One region of the Mesorhizobium sp. WSM3864 genome, then DNA from elsewhere that is predicted to be linked to it. Evidence: predicted binding sites of a transcription regulator. Region 1 holds the regulator's gene; each other region holds the start of a gene.
The links. Region 1 encodes LexA, which represses DNA repair genes until DNA is damaged. Its sites were predicted from a motif close to TGTTCNNNNTGTGTTCNG; they were not measured.

Region 1 (5,499 bases):
GCATGACGAACAGGAGATGGAACGCGCGCTTCGCCTCTCGTCGCGGCTGATCGGCATCAACAACCGCGATTTGAGAACCTTCGAAACCAGCCTCGACGTTTCCGAGCGGCTTGCCGCCATGGTCCCGGACGACCGGCTGCTGGTCAGCGAGAGCGGCATTTTCACCCATCAGGACTGCCGGCGGCTGGAAAAGAGCAAGATCGGCACCTTCCTCGTTGGCGAAAGCCTGATGCGGCAGGCCGACGTGGCCGCCGCGACCGCCCTTCTGCTGACGGGCAAGGCGCCGGCCGAGGCCGTCTGAGAATGCCCGCGCTTACGCATCTCGGCGCCAAAGGCGAAGCCAACATGGTCGATGTCGGCGGCAAGGCCGAGACGACGCGCACGGCTATCGCTGAAGGGTTGGTCACCATGCAGCCGGAAACGCTGGAGATGATCCTGGCCGGCGACGCCAAGAAAGGCGACGTGCTGGGCACGGCGCGCATCGCCGGCATCATGGCGGCCAAGAAGACGCATGAGCTCATCCCGCTTTGCCATCCCCTCCTTCTCACCAAGGTGTCCGTCGAGATCGAGCCCGACCACGCGCTCCCTGGCCTGAGGGTCAGCGCGCTTGCCAGGGTTACCGGCAAGACCGGGGTGGAAATGGAGGCGCTGACCGCGGCGTCGGTCGCCTGCCTCACCATCTACGACATGGCCAAGGCAGCGGACCGCGCCATGGCGATTTCCGGCATCAGGCTGGTCGAGAAGACCGGCGGCAAGTCGGGCGACTACAAGGCAGGTCCTTAGCATGGCTTTGCTTCCGGTCGCCGAGGCGCTCCAACGCCTGTTGGACGGCGCGACCGCGCTGCCAGGCGAAAGCGTGCCGCTGGCCGACGCGGCCGGCCGGGTCCTGGCCGACCCCGTGGTGGCTCTGCGCACCCAGCCGCCCTTCAATGCGTCGGCGATGGACGGCTACGCCGTACGGGCCGCCGACGTAGCCTCGGCGCCCGCCCGGCTCTCCGTGATCGGCATGGCCCCCGCCGGGCGTGGCTTCACCGGCTCTGTCGGCAAGGGCGAGGCCGTGCGCATCTTCACCGGCGCGCCGCTCCCCGAAGGCGCCGATACCGTCGTTATCCAGGAGAATGTCCGCGATCTCGGCGGCGGCAGCATCGAAGTGACCGAGCCGACCGCGGAAGGACGCAACGTCCGTCGCCGCGGGCTCGACTTCTGCGAGGGCGACCTGCTCCTCGAAAAAGGCCGCCAGCTCGATCCGGCGGCGCTTTCGCTGGCGGCATCGGCCAACCATCCGAGTCTCAACGTGGTGCGGCAGCCGCTGCTCGCCATCATCGCCACCGGCGACGAATTGCTGCCGCCGGGCAGCGCGCTCGGCCCCGACCAGATCATCTCGTCGAATGCCTATGGCGTCACAGCTACGGCCCAGTCGGTCGGCGCGCGCGCGCTCGACCTCGGCATTGCCGCCGACCGCAAGGACGCGATCGCGGCCTTGGTCAAGAAGGCGGTCAAGGCCGGCGCCGACGTCATCGTCACGCTTGGCGGCGCCTCCGTCGGCGACCACGACCTGATCCACGACGTGCTGACCGGCGAAGGCATGCAGCTAGACTTCTGGAAGATCGCCATGCGTCCCGGCAAGCCGTTGATGTTTGGCCGGCTCGGCGACATTCGCTGCATCGGCCTGCCCGGCAATCCCGTCGCAAGCCTGGTCTGCTCGCAGCTGTTCCTGAAGCCGCTTCTGGCGCGGCTGGGCGGCCGGTCCTGCCGGCAGGAAATCCGCACGGCCCGGTTAGGCGCCGCAATGCACGCCAACGATCTCAGGCAGGACTATGTGCGCGCCGTGGTCCGCGAAGATGCGGGGGCGCTGATCGCAACACCGTTCGGCATCCAGGATTCCTCGATGTTGAGGATGCTCGCCGATGCCAATGGCCTGATCGTGCGCCAACCCTTCGCACCGGCGGCTGAAGCCGGCGAGGAATGCAGCATTCTGATGTTACGCTGAACAAAACGTCAACACATTCACTAAACTTTAAACGGTTGCGGAACACAACTGGAACAGATAGTGTTTGTTCTGGGTTTGTTTTTCTGATTCTGGTTTCAGAACCCATGGGGGCCGCCATGCTGACGCGCAAACAACATGAACTGCTGATGTTCATCCATGAACGGCTCAAGGAAAGCGGCATTCCGCCGTCTTTCGACGAGATGAAGGAAGCGCTCGACCTTGCCTCGAAATCGGGCATCCACCGCCTGATCACGGCGCTGGAGGAGCGCGGTTTCATTCGCCGGCTGCCGAACCGGGCGCGTGCCCTTGAAGTGCTGCGCCTACCTGACTCGATCGCGCCCGGCCTCAATGCGGCGAAGAAATTCTCGCCGAGCGTCATCCAGGGCGGCCAAGGCAATCTCGGCCGCCAGATCAAACCCGCGGCGCCCGCCCGCACGCCGACGCCCAGCAATGACGACGACGCCGTTTCAGCCGTCTCTATCCCGGTGATGGGTCGCATTGCCGCCGGCGTGCCGATCGACGCCATCCAGCACCAGACGCATTCGATCACAGTGCCGCCGGACATGATCGCCGGCGGCGAGCACTACGCGCTCGAGGTCAAAGGCGACTCGATGATCGAGGCCGGCATCTTCGACGGCGACACGGTCATCATCCGCAACGCCAGCACTGCGAGCCCCGGGGAGATCGTCGTGGCGCTGGTCGACGACGAGGAGGCGACGCTGAAGCGCTTCCGCCGCAAGGGCGCCTCCATCGCGCTCGAGGCTGCCAATCCGGCCTATGAGACGCGCATCTTCGGTCCCGATCGCGTCAAGGTTCAGGGCAAGCTAGTCGGGCTCATCCGCCGCTACTGAGGGGCTGCGGCTTGGCTTCCGGCTTCTCGGGCTTCTTGTAAGGCGCCAGCCCCCTGGCCTCACGCGAGTAGCGCCGCTGTTCGTGCCAAGGGCGGTACGGTTTTTCGACGGCGTATTGAATGGTTGCTCGCGCCGTCGCCGATTGCGGATCGAAGAAGACAGCGGCACTGCCGTCGCGCGCAAGTTGCCGCTTGGTGACGACGAGGATACGTGGATCGCGGCAGGGATTGTAGGCCGTGGCGTCGTTGATGACGATGAGGTCCGCGAAGTCGCAGGCAGGCCGGGCAGCTTCACGGTTCTCGGCGAGCGCGACGATTGCGCCCGATGGATGCCGGCCAATGCAGAGATCGCCCGTGCAGTAAAAGGGCGATCCAGGCGGCAGGTCGACGGGATCGGCCAAGTCCAGCGTGCCCTTGGCGAATGTCTCCGGCGGCACGATCGTTTCGGCCTTGAGCGCGCGTTTCCAGTTATCGGTGGTGAACTCGTTGGAGCGGGCACGATTGACGGCGAGTTCGCCCCCGCCGATCGGCATCGCCACCAGATGCGCGTCCTCCGAGATCAGCAGGTCCGGCGTGCGCACCTGCGGGATGATCATGACGGCCGCGGCAGCGAAAGGAATTGCGGCCAGCCTGAGCCACGTAGTCGCCATCGTAGCGATGACGAGCGCGATCGTCGCCAGCAGCACCGAATGGATCGAGATCAGGCCCACGGCATCGACCGGCGACCACTCCGAAATCCAAGCCGAGATCGCGATCATCGCCGCCAGGCCGTTGCCCATCAAATAGAGGAAGGGCCCGTCGAAGCCGAACGGCATCATGACCGCGCTGGCGACGGCGAGAAACATCACGATCGTGACGATCGGCATGATCGCGAGATTGGCCAGCAGGCTGAGCGGCGAGACGCGCTGGAAATGCCAGATGGCAAACAGCGCCGTGGCACTTCCGGCAATGATCGACGTCATTGCGGCGCCACCTGCTCCGACTGCCAGTTTGTGCGACATGAACCGCAGGAACGAACGCTTTGCCGGCGGCGCTCTCACCTTGCCGGCGCGGTAGTCGGACCAGCCGGCATAGGCGCCGACAAGGGCGGCGGTTGCCGCGAACGACATCTGAAAGCTCGGGCCAACCACTTCATGCGGCGACACCAGGATGACGGCGATGGCCGAGATCGCCAAGTTGCGCATCGTCAGCGCGGCGCGGTCGAAAAGCACGGCGATCAGCATGACGGCCAGCATGATGAAGCTTCGCTCGGCGGCGACCACCACGCCAGAGATGACGAGATAGGCGGCGATCGACATAAGCGCGATTGCCGCGGCATATTTCTTCACTGGCCGGCGTGACGAAAAATCCGGGAACAGCGCAAAGGCGCCGCGCAGCAGAAGCATGACCGTGCCGGCGACCAGCGCCATGTGGAGGCCCGAAATCGAGATGATGTGATAGATGCCGGTCCGCCGCATCGCCTCGTTGATGTCCTCGGGAATGCCGGCGCGCACGCCGACGATCAGTGCAGCGGCAATCTCGCCTTCGGCTCCGCCAATGGTGCTTCTGATGTGATCGGCAATGTTTTCGCGCGCGTTCTCGATGGCTGAGGCGATGCTCGTCTGAGCGATCGGGTCGGTTGGCGGAATGAGTTTCGGGTCGCCGAGGAAAAATCCACTGCCGCCGATGCCGGAAAAATAGCTGTCGAAGGAAAAATCATAGCTTTCGGGACGGACCGGCCCGGTCGGCGGCAGAAGCCGCGCGTAACCCGTCACCAGCGATCCGGCCTTCATGCCGGCCGAGATCCTGCGTGCCGAGAGCCTGACGCGATCCGGCGCGTAGCGCAGCTTTGGATGCGCGGTCGAGACGAGATCGATGGTTAGCCTGACGCGGCCATTGGCCATTTCCTCGGCGATGACGACGCGGCCTGTCAGCCGCGTCTGGATTTCGGAGCCGAGCATCGGTGTAGAGGCGCGCCAGGTCTCGACCTTCGCGGCGACGAATCCCAGCGCGCAAAACAACGCCGCCATAAAGACCAGGTGTGTCTTCAGCCAGGGACGCGAAACGGCCGCGCAGAGAGCCATCAGCGCCACCGCCGCCATCGGTCTGTAAAGATCCGGCTCGGCGCTCAAGGAATAATAGAGTATCACGCCGGCGGCCAGGAACACCGGCACCAGCAGGAAGCCGATGCCGCGGTCGAGCTCGGTGGAGGCTGCCTCGGCCACACCCCGGCGAAACGCGGAAAACGAGGCACGGCGGAACCACCTGCGGATTAAGTCGATGGCTGCCGGCGGACGAGCTTGCAGCGAAGCATCGCCGTCCGGCGGCAAAATTTCGGCGGCCGGACGCGGGACTGGAACCAAAACCGGTACAGCCTCGGCAGGCACGATGGCGGCAAACAGCAGGCGCTCGCTCACGCCAGCCGTCGTCTCCTCGCCCTCCTCCGCACCCCGGCCACGTCCAGCCATCGGGTCTGCCCCTTGCGCCCCAGACCTCCTATGCTACATGAACGCCCACCGCGCGAAAGTCCGCGCAAACATGCCCGCTTCAGTGCTTCTTCCGAGAGTTCCATGTCCGACAAGGTCGTCACCCGCTTTGCCCCCTCGCCCACCGGCTATTTGCACATCGGCGGCGCGCGCACGGCGCTGTTCAACTGGCTCTACGCCAGGCACACGGGCGG
Region 2 (5,499 bases), on a different contig from region 1:
TTCCAAACCTGACAATGAGGCATTGCCGCCGCTGCCCGCCCGCCTCGATTTTCACGGCATACGCAATTGGCTGGACACGACGCGGAACGATCTCGAACCTGCCGCTCGCGCCATCCAACCGGCGATCGGCGATGCGCTCAAGGCGCTGAAGAAAGCGGGAGCCGCCTTTGCCCGCATGTCGGGCTCCGGCGCTACCTGCTTCGGCCTGTTCGAGACTGGCAATGTCGCCAAGCGCGCGGCGATCGACATCCGCCGCCGCCATCCCGGTTGGTTCGTGGCCGCGACGCGCAGCATGGAGACCGACTGATGGCCAACGAAAGCCGCCCCTTCATCCCGGTGCGCATCGCGGTGCTGACCGTTTCCGACACGCGCAGCCTAGCCGAGGACAAATCGGGGCAGATATTGGCCGACCGCATCGCAGAGGCTGGCCATGTATTGGCCACTCGCGACATCGTGACCGACGACCGCGAGAAGATCCGCGAAAAAGTGCTCGCCTGGTCGAAGGATGAAACGGTGGACGTCGTCATCACCACGGGCGGCACCGGCTTCACGGGGCGAGACGTCACGCCGGACGCGCTGGAGCCGATTTTCGAAAAGCGCATGGACGGCTTTTCGGAAGTCTTCCACCGGATTTCCTATGACAAGATCGGCACATCGACGATCCAGAGCCGGGCGACCGGCGGCGTCGTCAACGCCACCTTTATCTTCGTGCTGCCGGGCTCGCCCGGCGCGTGCAAGGATGCTTGGGACGGCATCATCAAGGCGCAGCTCGACTACCGGCACATGCCCTGCAACTTCGTCGAGATCATGCCGCGGCTGGACGAGCACCTCAGGCGCGGCGGCAAGCTGGAGTAGCGGCCCCGTCCGGCTCAGCGGATGACCGGCTCGCCGTGGAAGCGGCGGCGCGACGGCCGCGAGACGCCGAAGCCGATTTCCATCATCAGCCGCGGCGTATGCGTCGGCACCGTTCCCATATGGAAGCCGAACGGATCCTCGACGAAGCCGAGGCCCGCCTCGCCCGTCAGCGTCACAGGGCTTTCCGGACCGTAGACGTCCAGCACGTCTTCCGCGGGGTGGCCGACCAGAAGCGTGAGCTGGTGCTTGAGCGCGCGGCGCCTGTGGCTGCCGCGGACATAGACATGCGGGCCGGTGCCGGCGTCGACCGGCACCAGATAGAAGAAGAATTTCAGCATCCGCCAATCGTCGAGATCGAAATGGTATTTGCCGAGCGAGGCGAGATTCTTGTCGGCATCCGAGGCCTTGCCGGTCGGAAAGCTCCACCACACGCGCGTCGTGATCAGTTTCGCCTGGCCGCCGAGATAGTGCTGCGCGACCTCGAGGAGCAGCGGATCCCGCTGGATGGCAAGCGCCGCCGGGCAATCGAGAATGCGTTCGAAATAATGCCCGCTGAGCAGCGAGCGGCCGAAACGCTTCTCCGCCTCGGCATGGTCGCCCGGCATGAATTCGAGACGGCGGTCGAAATTGCCGAAACAGGGCGTGCGTTGCGCAAAAACGGCGATCTCCTCATGGATCGCCGGCGGCAGCGTGAACCCCGAAAACAGTCCATCGGAGCGAAGCGCCGCGACCACCGCCTCGCGATCGACTCCGGCAAACATCGTCTCTCCCGCATTGTCGAGCGGGCGGACGCGTCTGGCGCCTAGCCAGTGCATGCGGCGCCCCGGCATGGTGCGCGCCAGCACGAACATCGGCAGCCAGGCCGGATTTTCGCGTAGATCTTTCAGATAGGTCGGGATGCGCACGGCGATGCGCCTGAACAGGCTGCCATTGCGGGCGATCGCCTCGAGGTTGGCCGCGCCTGAATTATCTGGAGTACCAAGGTTCATCGGGTTCCTCGTATGCATGGCGTCCATCGAAGCGCCAGCCGTCTGCCGCTTCATCGTCACCCAATCCCGATTGTCCCGCTTCAAGCAGATGCTAATTCACCGCAGTTTTTTGTGCAATGCACAATAGAATGGGCCGGCAAAAGTTTGGCGACCTCTTCTATCTTCTCGCCTTCTGGAGAGAAGGAGGGCATGCGCTCACTTCGGCGGCGCCACCCAGATTTCGGCATTCAGCCTTCTGGTGGCGAGGCCGCGCGCCAGAGCTTCGGCGCTGCGGGCGCTTTTCGCCAGCACCGTGGCCTGGCGCTTGCTGATGACAAGCCCTTCCTCCAGAGCCCGGTTGCCCGAAAAAACCCGGACCAGAAACGGCATGCGATTGCCGCGGGCGCGTGAAAAACGCGCCGGCATCGTCTGCCTCGCCGCGTGAGCGACGACGTCGTCGATCCAGCCTTCGGCGAGCCGGGCGCCGGGTTCCAGAAGCAGCAGCCAGTCGCCCTTGGCCTGGCCGATGCCCGTTGCGATGCCGCCGGCCACGAGGTGGCAGCCGGCATGCTCGGCGACGCGATGCGTCTGGTCGGTCGAGCCGGTGTCGCAGACGATGACGTCGCGCACGACGCCCTCGACCGCGCCGCCGATCAACGAGGCCAGCGTGCGGGCAAGGCCTTCTTCGTCGTTCCTGGTTTCGATGAGGACGCTGAGCATTTTAGCCGAATAGCGGAAAGCGCGGCGCTGCGCCAGTTGCGCTTTCTGAACGAGAAAGTTCTTGCTTTGTTCTCATTGGTAAAATACGAATAGTTTCATGAACAGAGCGATTCGACAGCCTGCCGACAGTCCCTGGGAGAGGGCGAAAATGGAACAGATCGTGCGCGCCGACATTGCCGCTTTCGGAGCAGGCAGAGCCGAGATGGCAAATGCAATGATAGAACAGAGCGGCATGCGCGTGCGGCCGGACCGCAATCGCGGACGCTCCGCGGGCATCAATCCGTCCGGCCGCTTCGAGCCGGTCAGCCGGCATGTGTTCGACGATGGCTGGAACTCGCTGGAGGAACTGCCGCCGTTCAAGACGGAGGTGCAGGTCGAGAAGCCGCGCACCATCATCACGCGCAACGAGTCGCCGGACATTTCCTTCGATCGTTCGATCAATCCCTATCGCGGCTGCGAGCATGGCTGCGTCTACTGCTTTGCCAGGCCAACGCATTCCTTCATGGGCCTGTCGCCGGGGCTCGATTTCGAATCCAAGCTCTTTGCCAAGCCCGATGCGGCGCGTATGCTGGACAGGGAATTGTCGAAGCCCGGCTACCAGCCGCGCACCATCGCCATCGGCACCAACACCGATCCCTACCAGCCGATCGAAAAGCAATACCGGATCATGCGCGAGATCCTGGAGGTGCTGGAGGCGCGTGGCCATCCGGTCGGCATCGTCACCAAGTCGGCACTGGTGACGCGCGATATCGACATCCTGTCGCGCATGGCCGAACGCGGCCTCGCCAAGGTGGCGCTGTCGGTGACGACGCTCGACCGCATGCTGGCGAGAACCATGGAGCCGCGCGCCTCGACGCCGACAAAGCGGCTGGAAGCGATAAGGCAGCTTTCGGATGCCGGCGTCCCCGCCTCGGTGATGGTGGCGCCGATCATTCCCGGCCTCACCGATCCGGAGATGGAGCGCATCCTCGATTCGGCGCGCGCCGCCGGCGCCAGGGAGGCAGGCTATGTCGTGCTGCGTCTGCCGCTCGAGGTGGCGCCGATCTTCAAGGACTGGCTCTTGCGCCATTATCCGGATCGCTACCGGCATGTGATTTCGCTGATCCGCTCGATGCGCGACGGCAAGGACTACGATTCGGAATGGGGCAAGCGCATGAAGGGCGCCGGACCCTATGCCTGGCAGATCGGCCGGCGCTTCGAGATCGCCGCCAAGCGGCTCGGCCTCAATGCCGAGCGGCGGCAGCTTCGGACCGACCAATTCGTCGCAGGCTCCGGCGTCGGCGAGCAGTTGATGCTGCTGTGAAGACGATGCCGCCGCGAAGGCCGGCGCCAAGGCAACTCCGGAGGCAGACTTTTGCGCCCGGATTGCGATCCGCTAACCCTCTGTTTTGATGTAACTTCGTACGGAAGGCCCGCTACGCACTCTTCCTGGAATTGCTCAAGAATCAACGTCCGGCCCAGTCCCCCGGCCGTGAGACGGTGCCCTCCCGGTCCGACGCCCCATCCGACCCGGAGGGACTTGCGGAGAATCGGAGCCGATGCGAACCTCGCCGCACCATGGCTCGCGCGCGTTCCGATTCTCCGCTTCTCTTCGAAATGGTCGAGAAGCCCGACTTCTCGATTGAAACGAAAGCGATGGCCGAGGGGCTGTGGCCGGTAGCGGGGATGGACGAGGCGGGCCGCGGGCCGCTTGCCGGTCCGGTGGTGGCCGCGGCCGTGGTGCTCAACCCGGCCAACATTCCCGAAGGGCTCGACGATTCCAAGCGCCTCACCCATCTGCAGCGCGAGGCGCTGTTCCTCAAAATCCTGGGCTCGGCGCTCAGCGTCTCGATGGCCTCGATCAGCGCCGAAGGCATCGACAACAGCAACATTCTGAAAGCCAGCCTGGAAGCGATGCGCCGCGCCGCCGCTGGCCTGTCGCTGCCGCCCAAACTGGCGCTGGCGGACGGTCGCGACGTGCCGCCAGGGCTCACCTGCGAGGGCCGCGCGCTGATCAAGGGCGACCAGCGCTCGCAGTCTATCGCCGCCGCCTCGATCATCGCCAAGGTGATGCGCGACCGCATGATGTGCGGCTGCGGCGGCCATCATGAGCATTACGGCTTCGAAATGCATATGGGCTACGCGACGGTCCGCCACCGGACCGCGATCGAGGCGCATGGCCCGGTGGCGCGACTGCACAGGGCGTCGTTCGCGCCGTTCCGGTTGGGCGGCGTCGAGGTGGCGGAAGCGGAAGAGAGCTTCGAGGGAATAGATTAATCTCCTCCTTGAGGGGGAAATGGCCGGCAGGCGGAGGGGGCGTCGCGCGTGAAGCACCGACGCCCTCTTTTAGTCGCACAAGGGTCGAGCTCTACGCGCAACGACCCCCTCTGTCGCCTTCGGCGACATCTCCCCCTCAAGAGGGGAGATTATTCGCGCCCAAAACAAAAAAGCCGCCGGGTTGCCCAGGCGGCTTCATGTCAGCAACGGCAGAGCCGCTCAGTTCAGCTTGGCCTTCACGTCCTGCAGCGCCGACTTGAACAAATCGGCGCCGGCCTTGGCGTCGACCTTGGCGGCGAGCAGCGCACGGGCGGCCTCGACGGCGATGTCGACGGCGCTGGCACGCACCTCGCCGATCGCTTCGCGTTCGGCCTGGCTGATCTTCTGCTCGGCAAGCGCCGTGCGCCGGGCGACGTAGTCCTCGGTCTTCTTATGCGCCTCGGAAGCAAGGATCTCGGCCTCGCGCTTGGCGGCGGCGACGATGTCGGCGGCCTCCTTCTCGGCTTCCTTGCGCTTCTGCTGGTATTGGCCGAGCAGCTGCTGGGCCTCTTCGCGCAGGCGGCGCGCTTCCTCGAGTTCGCTGCTGATCTTGGCCGCGCGGGAATCGAGCGACTTTGCGAGCATGCCCGGCACCTTCAGATAGATGACGGCGCCGAGGAAGATGATCAGGGCAATGGTGGCCCAGAGCGTGGCAAGTGAT
Region 3 (5,499 bases), on a different contig from region 1:
GACTGCTTGGGGCCTCAACCAGGTTTGCGGCTCGGGCTTGAGGGCCATTGCGCTCGGCATGCAGCAGATCGCCACCGGCGACGCCAAGGTGATCGTCGCCGGCGGCCAGGAATCGATGTCGCTGTCGCCGCACGCCCAGCACCTGCGCGCCGGCGTCAAGATGGGCGACTACAAGATGATCGATACCATGATCAAGGACGGCCTATGGGATGCCTTCAACGGCTACCATATGGGCAACACCGCCGAGAACGTCGCTCGTCAGTTCCAGATCACCCGCGAAGTCCAGGACGAGTTCGCGCTGGCCTCGCAGAACAAGGCCGAGGCGGCGCAGAAGGCCGGTAAGTTCAAGGACGAGATCGTCGCCGTCACCATCAAGGGCAAGAAGGGCGACACCATCGTCGACCAGGACGAATACATCCGCCACGGCGCTACGCTGGATGCCATGACCAAGCTGAAGCCGGCCTTCGACAAGGACGGCACCGTCACCGCCGCCAATGCTTCGGGCATCAATGACGGCGCCGCCGGCGCGCTGCTGATGACCGAGGCCGAGGCTGCCAGGCGCGGCATCACCCCACTGGTCCGCATCGCCTCCTGGGCGACCGCCGGCGTCGATCCGGCGATCATGGGCACCGGCCCGATCCCGGCCTCGAAGCGGGCGCTGGAGAAGGCCGGCTGGTCGGCCAAGGACCTCGATCTTGTCGAGGCCAACGAGGCCTTCGCCGCGCAGGCCTGCGCCGTCAACAAGGGCATGGGCTGGGATCCCTCGATCGTCAACGTCAATGGCGGCGCCATCGCCATCGGCCATCCGATCGGCGCCTCGGGCGCCCGCGTGTTCAACACGCTGGTCTACGAGATGCGCCGCCGCGGCGCAAAGAAAGGCCTCGCGACGCTTTGCATCGGCGGCGGCATGGGCGTTGCGATGTGTGTGGAAGCCTTGAACTGAGCGAATGGCGAACTGAGCGAATAGCGAATGGGGAGTAGCGAATAGGGGAAATGGCGTTGCGCCACGGGACATAGGATCTCTACTCGCTATTCGCCACTCCCTATTCGCTCTTCCGACCAAAGGGAGGAAATGCATGAGCAAGGTAGCAATCGTCACGGGCGGATCGCGCGGCATCGGTGCGGCGATATCGGTGGCCCTGAAGAATGCCGGCCATTCGGTCGCCGCGAACTATGCCGGCAATGACGAGGCGGCCCAGAAATTCAAGGCCGAGACCGGCATCCCCGTCTACAAATGGTCGGTCGCCGATTATGACGCTTGCGCCGCCGGCATCGCCCAAGTCGAGGCTGATCTCGGCCCGGTCTCGGTGCTGGTCAACAATGCCGGCATCACCCGCGACACCATGTTCCACAAGATGACTCGCGAGCAGTGGAAGGAGGTCATCGACACCAACCTTTCCGGCGTCTTCAACATGACGCATCCGCTATGGAACGGCATGCGCGATAGGAAGTTCGGCCGCGTCATCACCATCTCCTCGATCAACGGCCAGAAAGGCCAGATGGGCCAGGTCAATTATTCGGCCTCGAAAGCCGGCGATATCGGCTTCACCAAGGCGCTTGCCCAGGAAGGCGCCCGCGCCGGCATCACCGTCAACGTTGTTTGCCCCGGCTACATCGCCACCGACATGGTCATGGCCGTGCCGGAAAAAGTGCGGGAATCGATCATCGCTCAGATCCCGGTCGGCCGTCTCGGCGAGCCGGAGGAGATTGCGCGCTGCGTCGTCTTCCTCGCCTCGGAAGACGCAGGCTTCATCACCGGCTCGACGATAAGCGCCAATGGCGGCCAGTATTTCGCCTGAGATCTTACTGGCCTGAACTCTTCTGACACCGATGGCAGACGGCCCGCCGCAAACGGGCCGCCTGTTTTTGTCTGCGCAGCGGCGGCACCGGGTGGGCATGCCTCAATTTGGCACGCAAAAGTTAACGGCCTCCCCGCGCCCTGTGGGAAACCCGGTTCACAAGCTGTGGATTTTCGGTGCACAAGCTTTGGACAACACCATATCTAGGGGTGAACAAAACAGGAAGTTTTGCAGATCGCTGATTCGTCGCCGATTCGTTCCGGCTTTGGCCGAAAAGTTAACACGCCACGCCGCAAATAGCCCGAAAAAGATTAACGCCGGTTAGGAAAGATCAACCATTTCATAATGTTGGCGGCCGCGCTCGAGTCCGTCGCGGTCGCTCTCCCGCAAAGGTTAACGACGCTCCAGAACCAGCGCGAGCTAAGCACGAAACGGGCCAGTTCACAGATTCAGCATGTGGTGAGACTCATGGTCAAAAAATCCACATATAGCCGTGAACAAAACCTGAATCAGAGCGAGTCAGTGATTCGTCGCCGATTCGTTCCAGACTCGTTCCAACGGTTAATCGGCCGCGGATTTTGACCTTGCCTGTCGTCGCGCCATCTCTTGATGGGAACATTCCGCTTTCGCTTCGCGTCTGAAATCCCTATGTGTGCCCTGTCACACGCGGCGGCACCGCCGCGTCCCCGACAACAAGCGGCAGAAAGCCTCATTTCCGAGCCGATGAATATCCAGCCGAAACCCTCCCAGCCGCTGATCCTTTCCGGCCGCGACGTGACGGCCGTGCTCGGCCCCACCAACACCGGCAAGACCCATCTCGCCATCGAGCGCATGGTGGCGCACGACACCGGCATCATCGGTCTGCCGCTGAGGCTCCTTGCCCGCGAGGTCTATACGCGCGTCTGCGAGAAGGTCGGCGCCAGCAAGGTGGCGCTGGTCACCGGCGAAGAGAAGATCGTGCCGGCGAGCGCGAGATATTCCGTCTGCACCGTGGAGGCGATGCCGCGAGAGACCGATGCCGCCTTCGTCGCCATCGACGAGGTGCAGCTCGCCGGCGACCTCGAACGCGGCCACATCTTCACCGACCGCATCCTGCATCTGCGCGGCCGCCAGGAGACGCTGCTTCTGGGCGCCGCCACCATGCACGGCATCCTGCAACGCCTGCTGAAGGGCGTCTCGGTGGTGACGCGGCCGCGGCTGTCGCATCTTGCCTACGCCGGCTCGAAGAAGCTCACCCGCCTGCCGCGGCGCACGGCGATCGTCGCCTTCTCCGCCGACGAGGTCTATGCCATCGCCGAATTGATCCGCCGCCAGCAGGGCGGTGCTGCCGTCGTTCTCGGCGCACTCAGTCCCCGCACCCGCAATGCCCAGGTGGAGATCTTCCAGTCGGGCGACGTCGACTATCTGGTCGCCACCGATGCCATCGGCATAGGCCTGAACCTCGACCTCGAGCACGTCGCCTTCGCCCAGAACCGCAAGTTCGACGGCTACCAATACCGCAACCTGACCGCCGCCGAGCTAGGCCAGATCGCGGGGCGTGCCGGCCGACACCTGCGCGACGGCACCTTCGGCGTTACCGGCCAGGTCGATCCGTTCGACGAGGATCTGGTCAAGAAGATCGAGGCGCACGATTTCGACCCGGTGAAGGTGCTGCAGTGGCGCACCGCCGATTTCGATTTTGCCAGCCTCGATGCCCTGAAACGCTCGATCGAGACCAACGCGCCGGTCGAAGGGCTGACCCGGGCACTGCCGGCGGTCGACGCTCAGGCGCTGGAACATTTGTCGCGCGACGCCGACATCAGGACGCTTGCCACCGGCAGGGAGCGCGTGGCGCTGCTGTGGGAAGCCTGCGCGCTGCCGGACTACCGCAAGATCGCGCCCGCCCAGCATGCCGACCTCATCGCCTCGATCTACATGGACCTTGCACGCCATGGCCATGTCGATGAGAATTACATGGCCGAACAGGTGCGGCGGGCCGACACCACGGATGGTGATATCGACACGCTGTCGCACCGGATCGCCCAGATCCGCACCTGGACCTTCGTCTCCAACCGACCGGGCTGGCTGGCCGATCAGCTACACTGGCAGGAAAAGACGCGCGAAATCGAAGACAGATTGTCGGATGCGCTGCATGAGCGGTTGACGAAACGCTTCGTAGACCGCAGGACTTCCGTCCTCATGCGGCGCCTTAGAGAAAATACCATGCCTGAAGCTGAAATCAGCCCAACCGGAACCGTGCTCGTCGAGGGCCATCACGTCGGCGAGCTGCAGGGATTCCGCTTCACCGCCGACCAGAGCGCCGGCGGCGAGGACGCCAAGGCGGTGCGCACCGCTGCCCAGAAGGCGCTCGCGGCTGAGTTCGAGGCGCGCGCCGAGCGCTTCGCCGCCTGCGCCAATGGCGATCTGGCATTGGGTTCGGACGGTGTCCTGCGCTGGATCGGCGCGCCGATCGGCACCCTGGTTGCCGGCGACGAGGCCTTGAAGCCGCGCCTTGTGCTGCTTGCCGACGAACAGCTCACCGGCCCTGCCCGCGACAAGGTCGCGGCGCGCGCCGAGCGTTTCGTCAATTTCCAGATCGAGTCGCTCTTGAAGCCGCTGGTCGATTTGAAGAACGCCGAGCAGCTCACCGGCATCGCGCGCGGTATCGCCTTCCAGCTCGTCGAGCATTTCGGCCTCATCAACCGCCGCGACATCGCCGAGGAAATGAAGTCGCTCGACCAGGAAGGCCGGGCGGCCCTGCGGCGCCTTGGCGTGCGCTTCGGTGCCTACCACGTCTTCGTGCCGGCGCTGATCAAGCCGGCGCCGGCCGGGCTGGTGACGCTGCTCTGGGCGCTTAAGAGCGACGGCAAGGACAAGCCAGGCTTCGGCGACGTGGTGCATGCGCTGGCATCGGGCCGCACCTCGGTGGTCATCGATCCTGCTTTCGACAAGACGTTCTACAAGCTCGCCGGCTATCGCAATCTCGGCCGCCGCGCCGTGCGCGTCGATATCCTAGAGCGGCTGGCCGATCTCATTCGCCCCGCGACCAACTGGAAGCCCGGTCTCGGCCAGCGACCGGACGGCGCCTATGACGGCCACGCCTTCATGGTGACGCCGCCGATGATGTCGATCCTCGGCGCCACCGCCGACGACATGGAAGAGATCCTCAAAGGCCTTGGCTATCGCGCCGAACCGAAGCCGGCGGCGGAGGTGAAGGCCAAGCTCGACGCGCTGGACAATGCCGCCCGCGAGGCCTCCGCTGCGAAGCTTGCGGCGGAAGAGGCCGCGCGTGCTGCACAGGCGGCAGAGACGGACGCCGTGGCAACCGACAGGGTTGCAGAGGCAACGATCGAGGGATCCGAGCCGGCTGCCGCTGTAGTTCCTGCCGACGCCATCGCGGAAGCCGCGAGGGAGCCTGACGCGAAAGACCCGGCGGAAGCGTCGGCTGCGGTCGCGGAAGAGGCTCCGCCTGTGGAGGCCGCCGCAGCGGTGGACGCTGCAGCAGCGTTTGGGTCGGCTGAAAGCGCCGACGCCTCCACCTCGATGGGGGAGGTCGCGGCGGGAAGCGACGCGGGTGGGGCTGACGGCGCCGACGATGCAGACGGCACCAACACCGCCGACGCCGGCGCTCTCCACGAGGGCGAAAGCGGTGAAGGCGCAGAGCCCCCCGCCGAGCCGGAAGAGCCGAAGCCGATCCTGCTGTGGCGGCAGGCGCGCTTCG

Region 2: the regulator LexA is predicted to act here: its motif matches at 2,600-2,617, upstream of CK215_RS06715 (PA0069 family radical SAM protein).
Region 3: the regulator LexA is predicted to act here: its motif matches at 2,339-2,356, upstream of CK215_RS11540 (helicase-related protein).

What each region holds. Positions count from the first base shown of each region.
Region 1 is NZ_NSGD01000001.1:667,574-673,072, reverse strand. It holds gene trpC (indole-3-glycerol phosphate synthase TrpC) at 1-301, shown strand, start outside; gene moaC (cyclic pyranopterin monophosphate synthase MoaC) at 304-783, shown strand; gene glp (gephyrin-like molybdotransferase Glp) at 785-1,990, shown strand; gene lexA (transcriptional repressor LexA) at 2,107-2,841, shown strand; gene CK215_RS03300 (ComEC/Rec2 family competence protein) at 2,825-5,287, opposite strand; gene gltX (glutamate--tRNA ligase) at 5,390-5,499, shown strand, end outside.
Region 2 is NZ_NSGD01000002.1:515,454-520,952, forward strand. It holds gene CK215_RS06695 (4-(cytidine 5'-diphospho)-2-C-methyl-D-erythritol kinase) at 1-307, shown strand, start outside; gene moaB (molybdenum cofactor biosynthesis protein B) at 307-855, shown strand; gene CK215_RS06705 (hypothetical protein) at 870-1,844, opposite strand; gene CK215_RS06710 (glycosyltransferase) at 2,040-2,543, opposite strand; gene CK215_RS06715 (PA0069 family radical SAM protein) at 2,692-3,846, shown strand; gene CK215_RS06720 (ribonuclease HII) at 4,101-4,799, shown strand; gene CK215_RS06725 (F0F1 ATP synthase subunit B) at 5,019-5,499, opposite strand, start outside.
Region 3 is NZ_NSGD01000004.1:248,970-254,468, reverse strand. It holds gene CK215_RS11555 (acetyl-CoA C-acetyltransferase) at 1-943, shown strand, start outside; gene CK215_RS11550 (beta-ketoacyl-ACP reductase) at 1,077-1,799, shown strand; gene CK215_RS11540 (helicase-related protein) at 2,523-5,499, shown strand, end outside.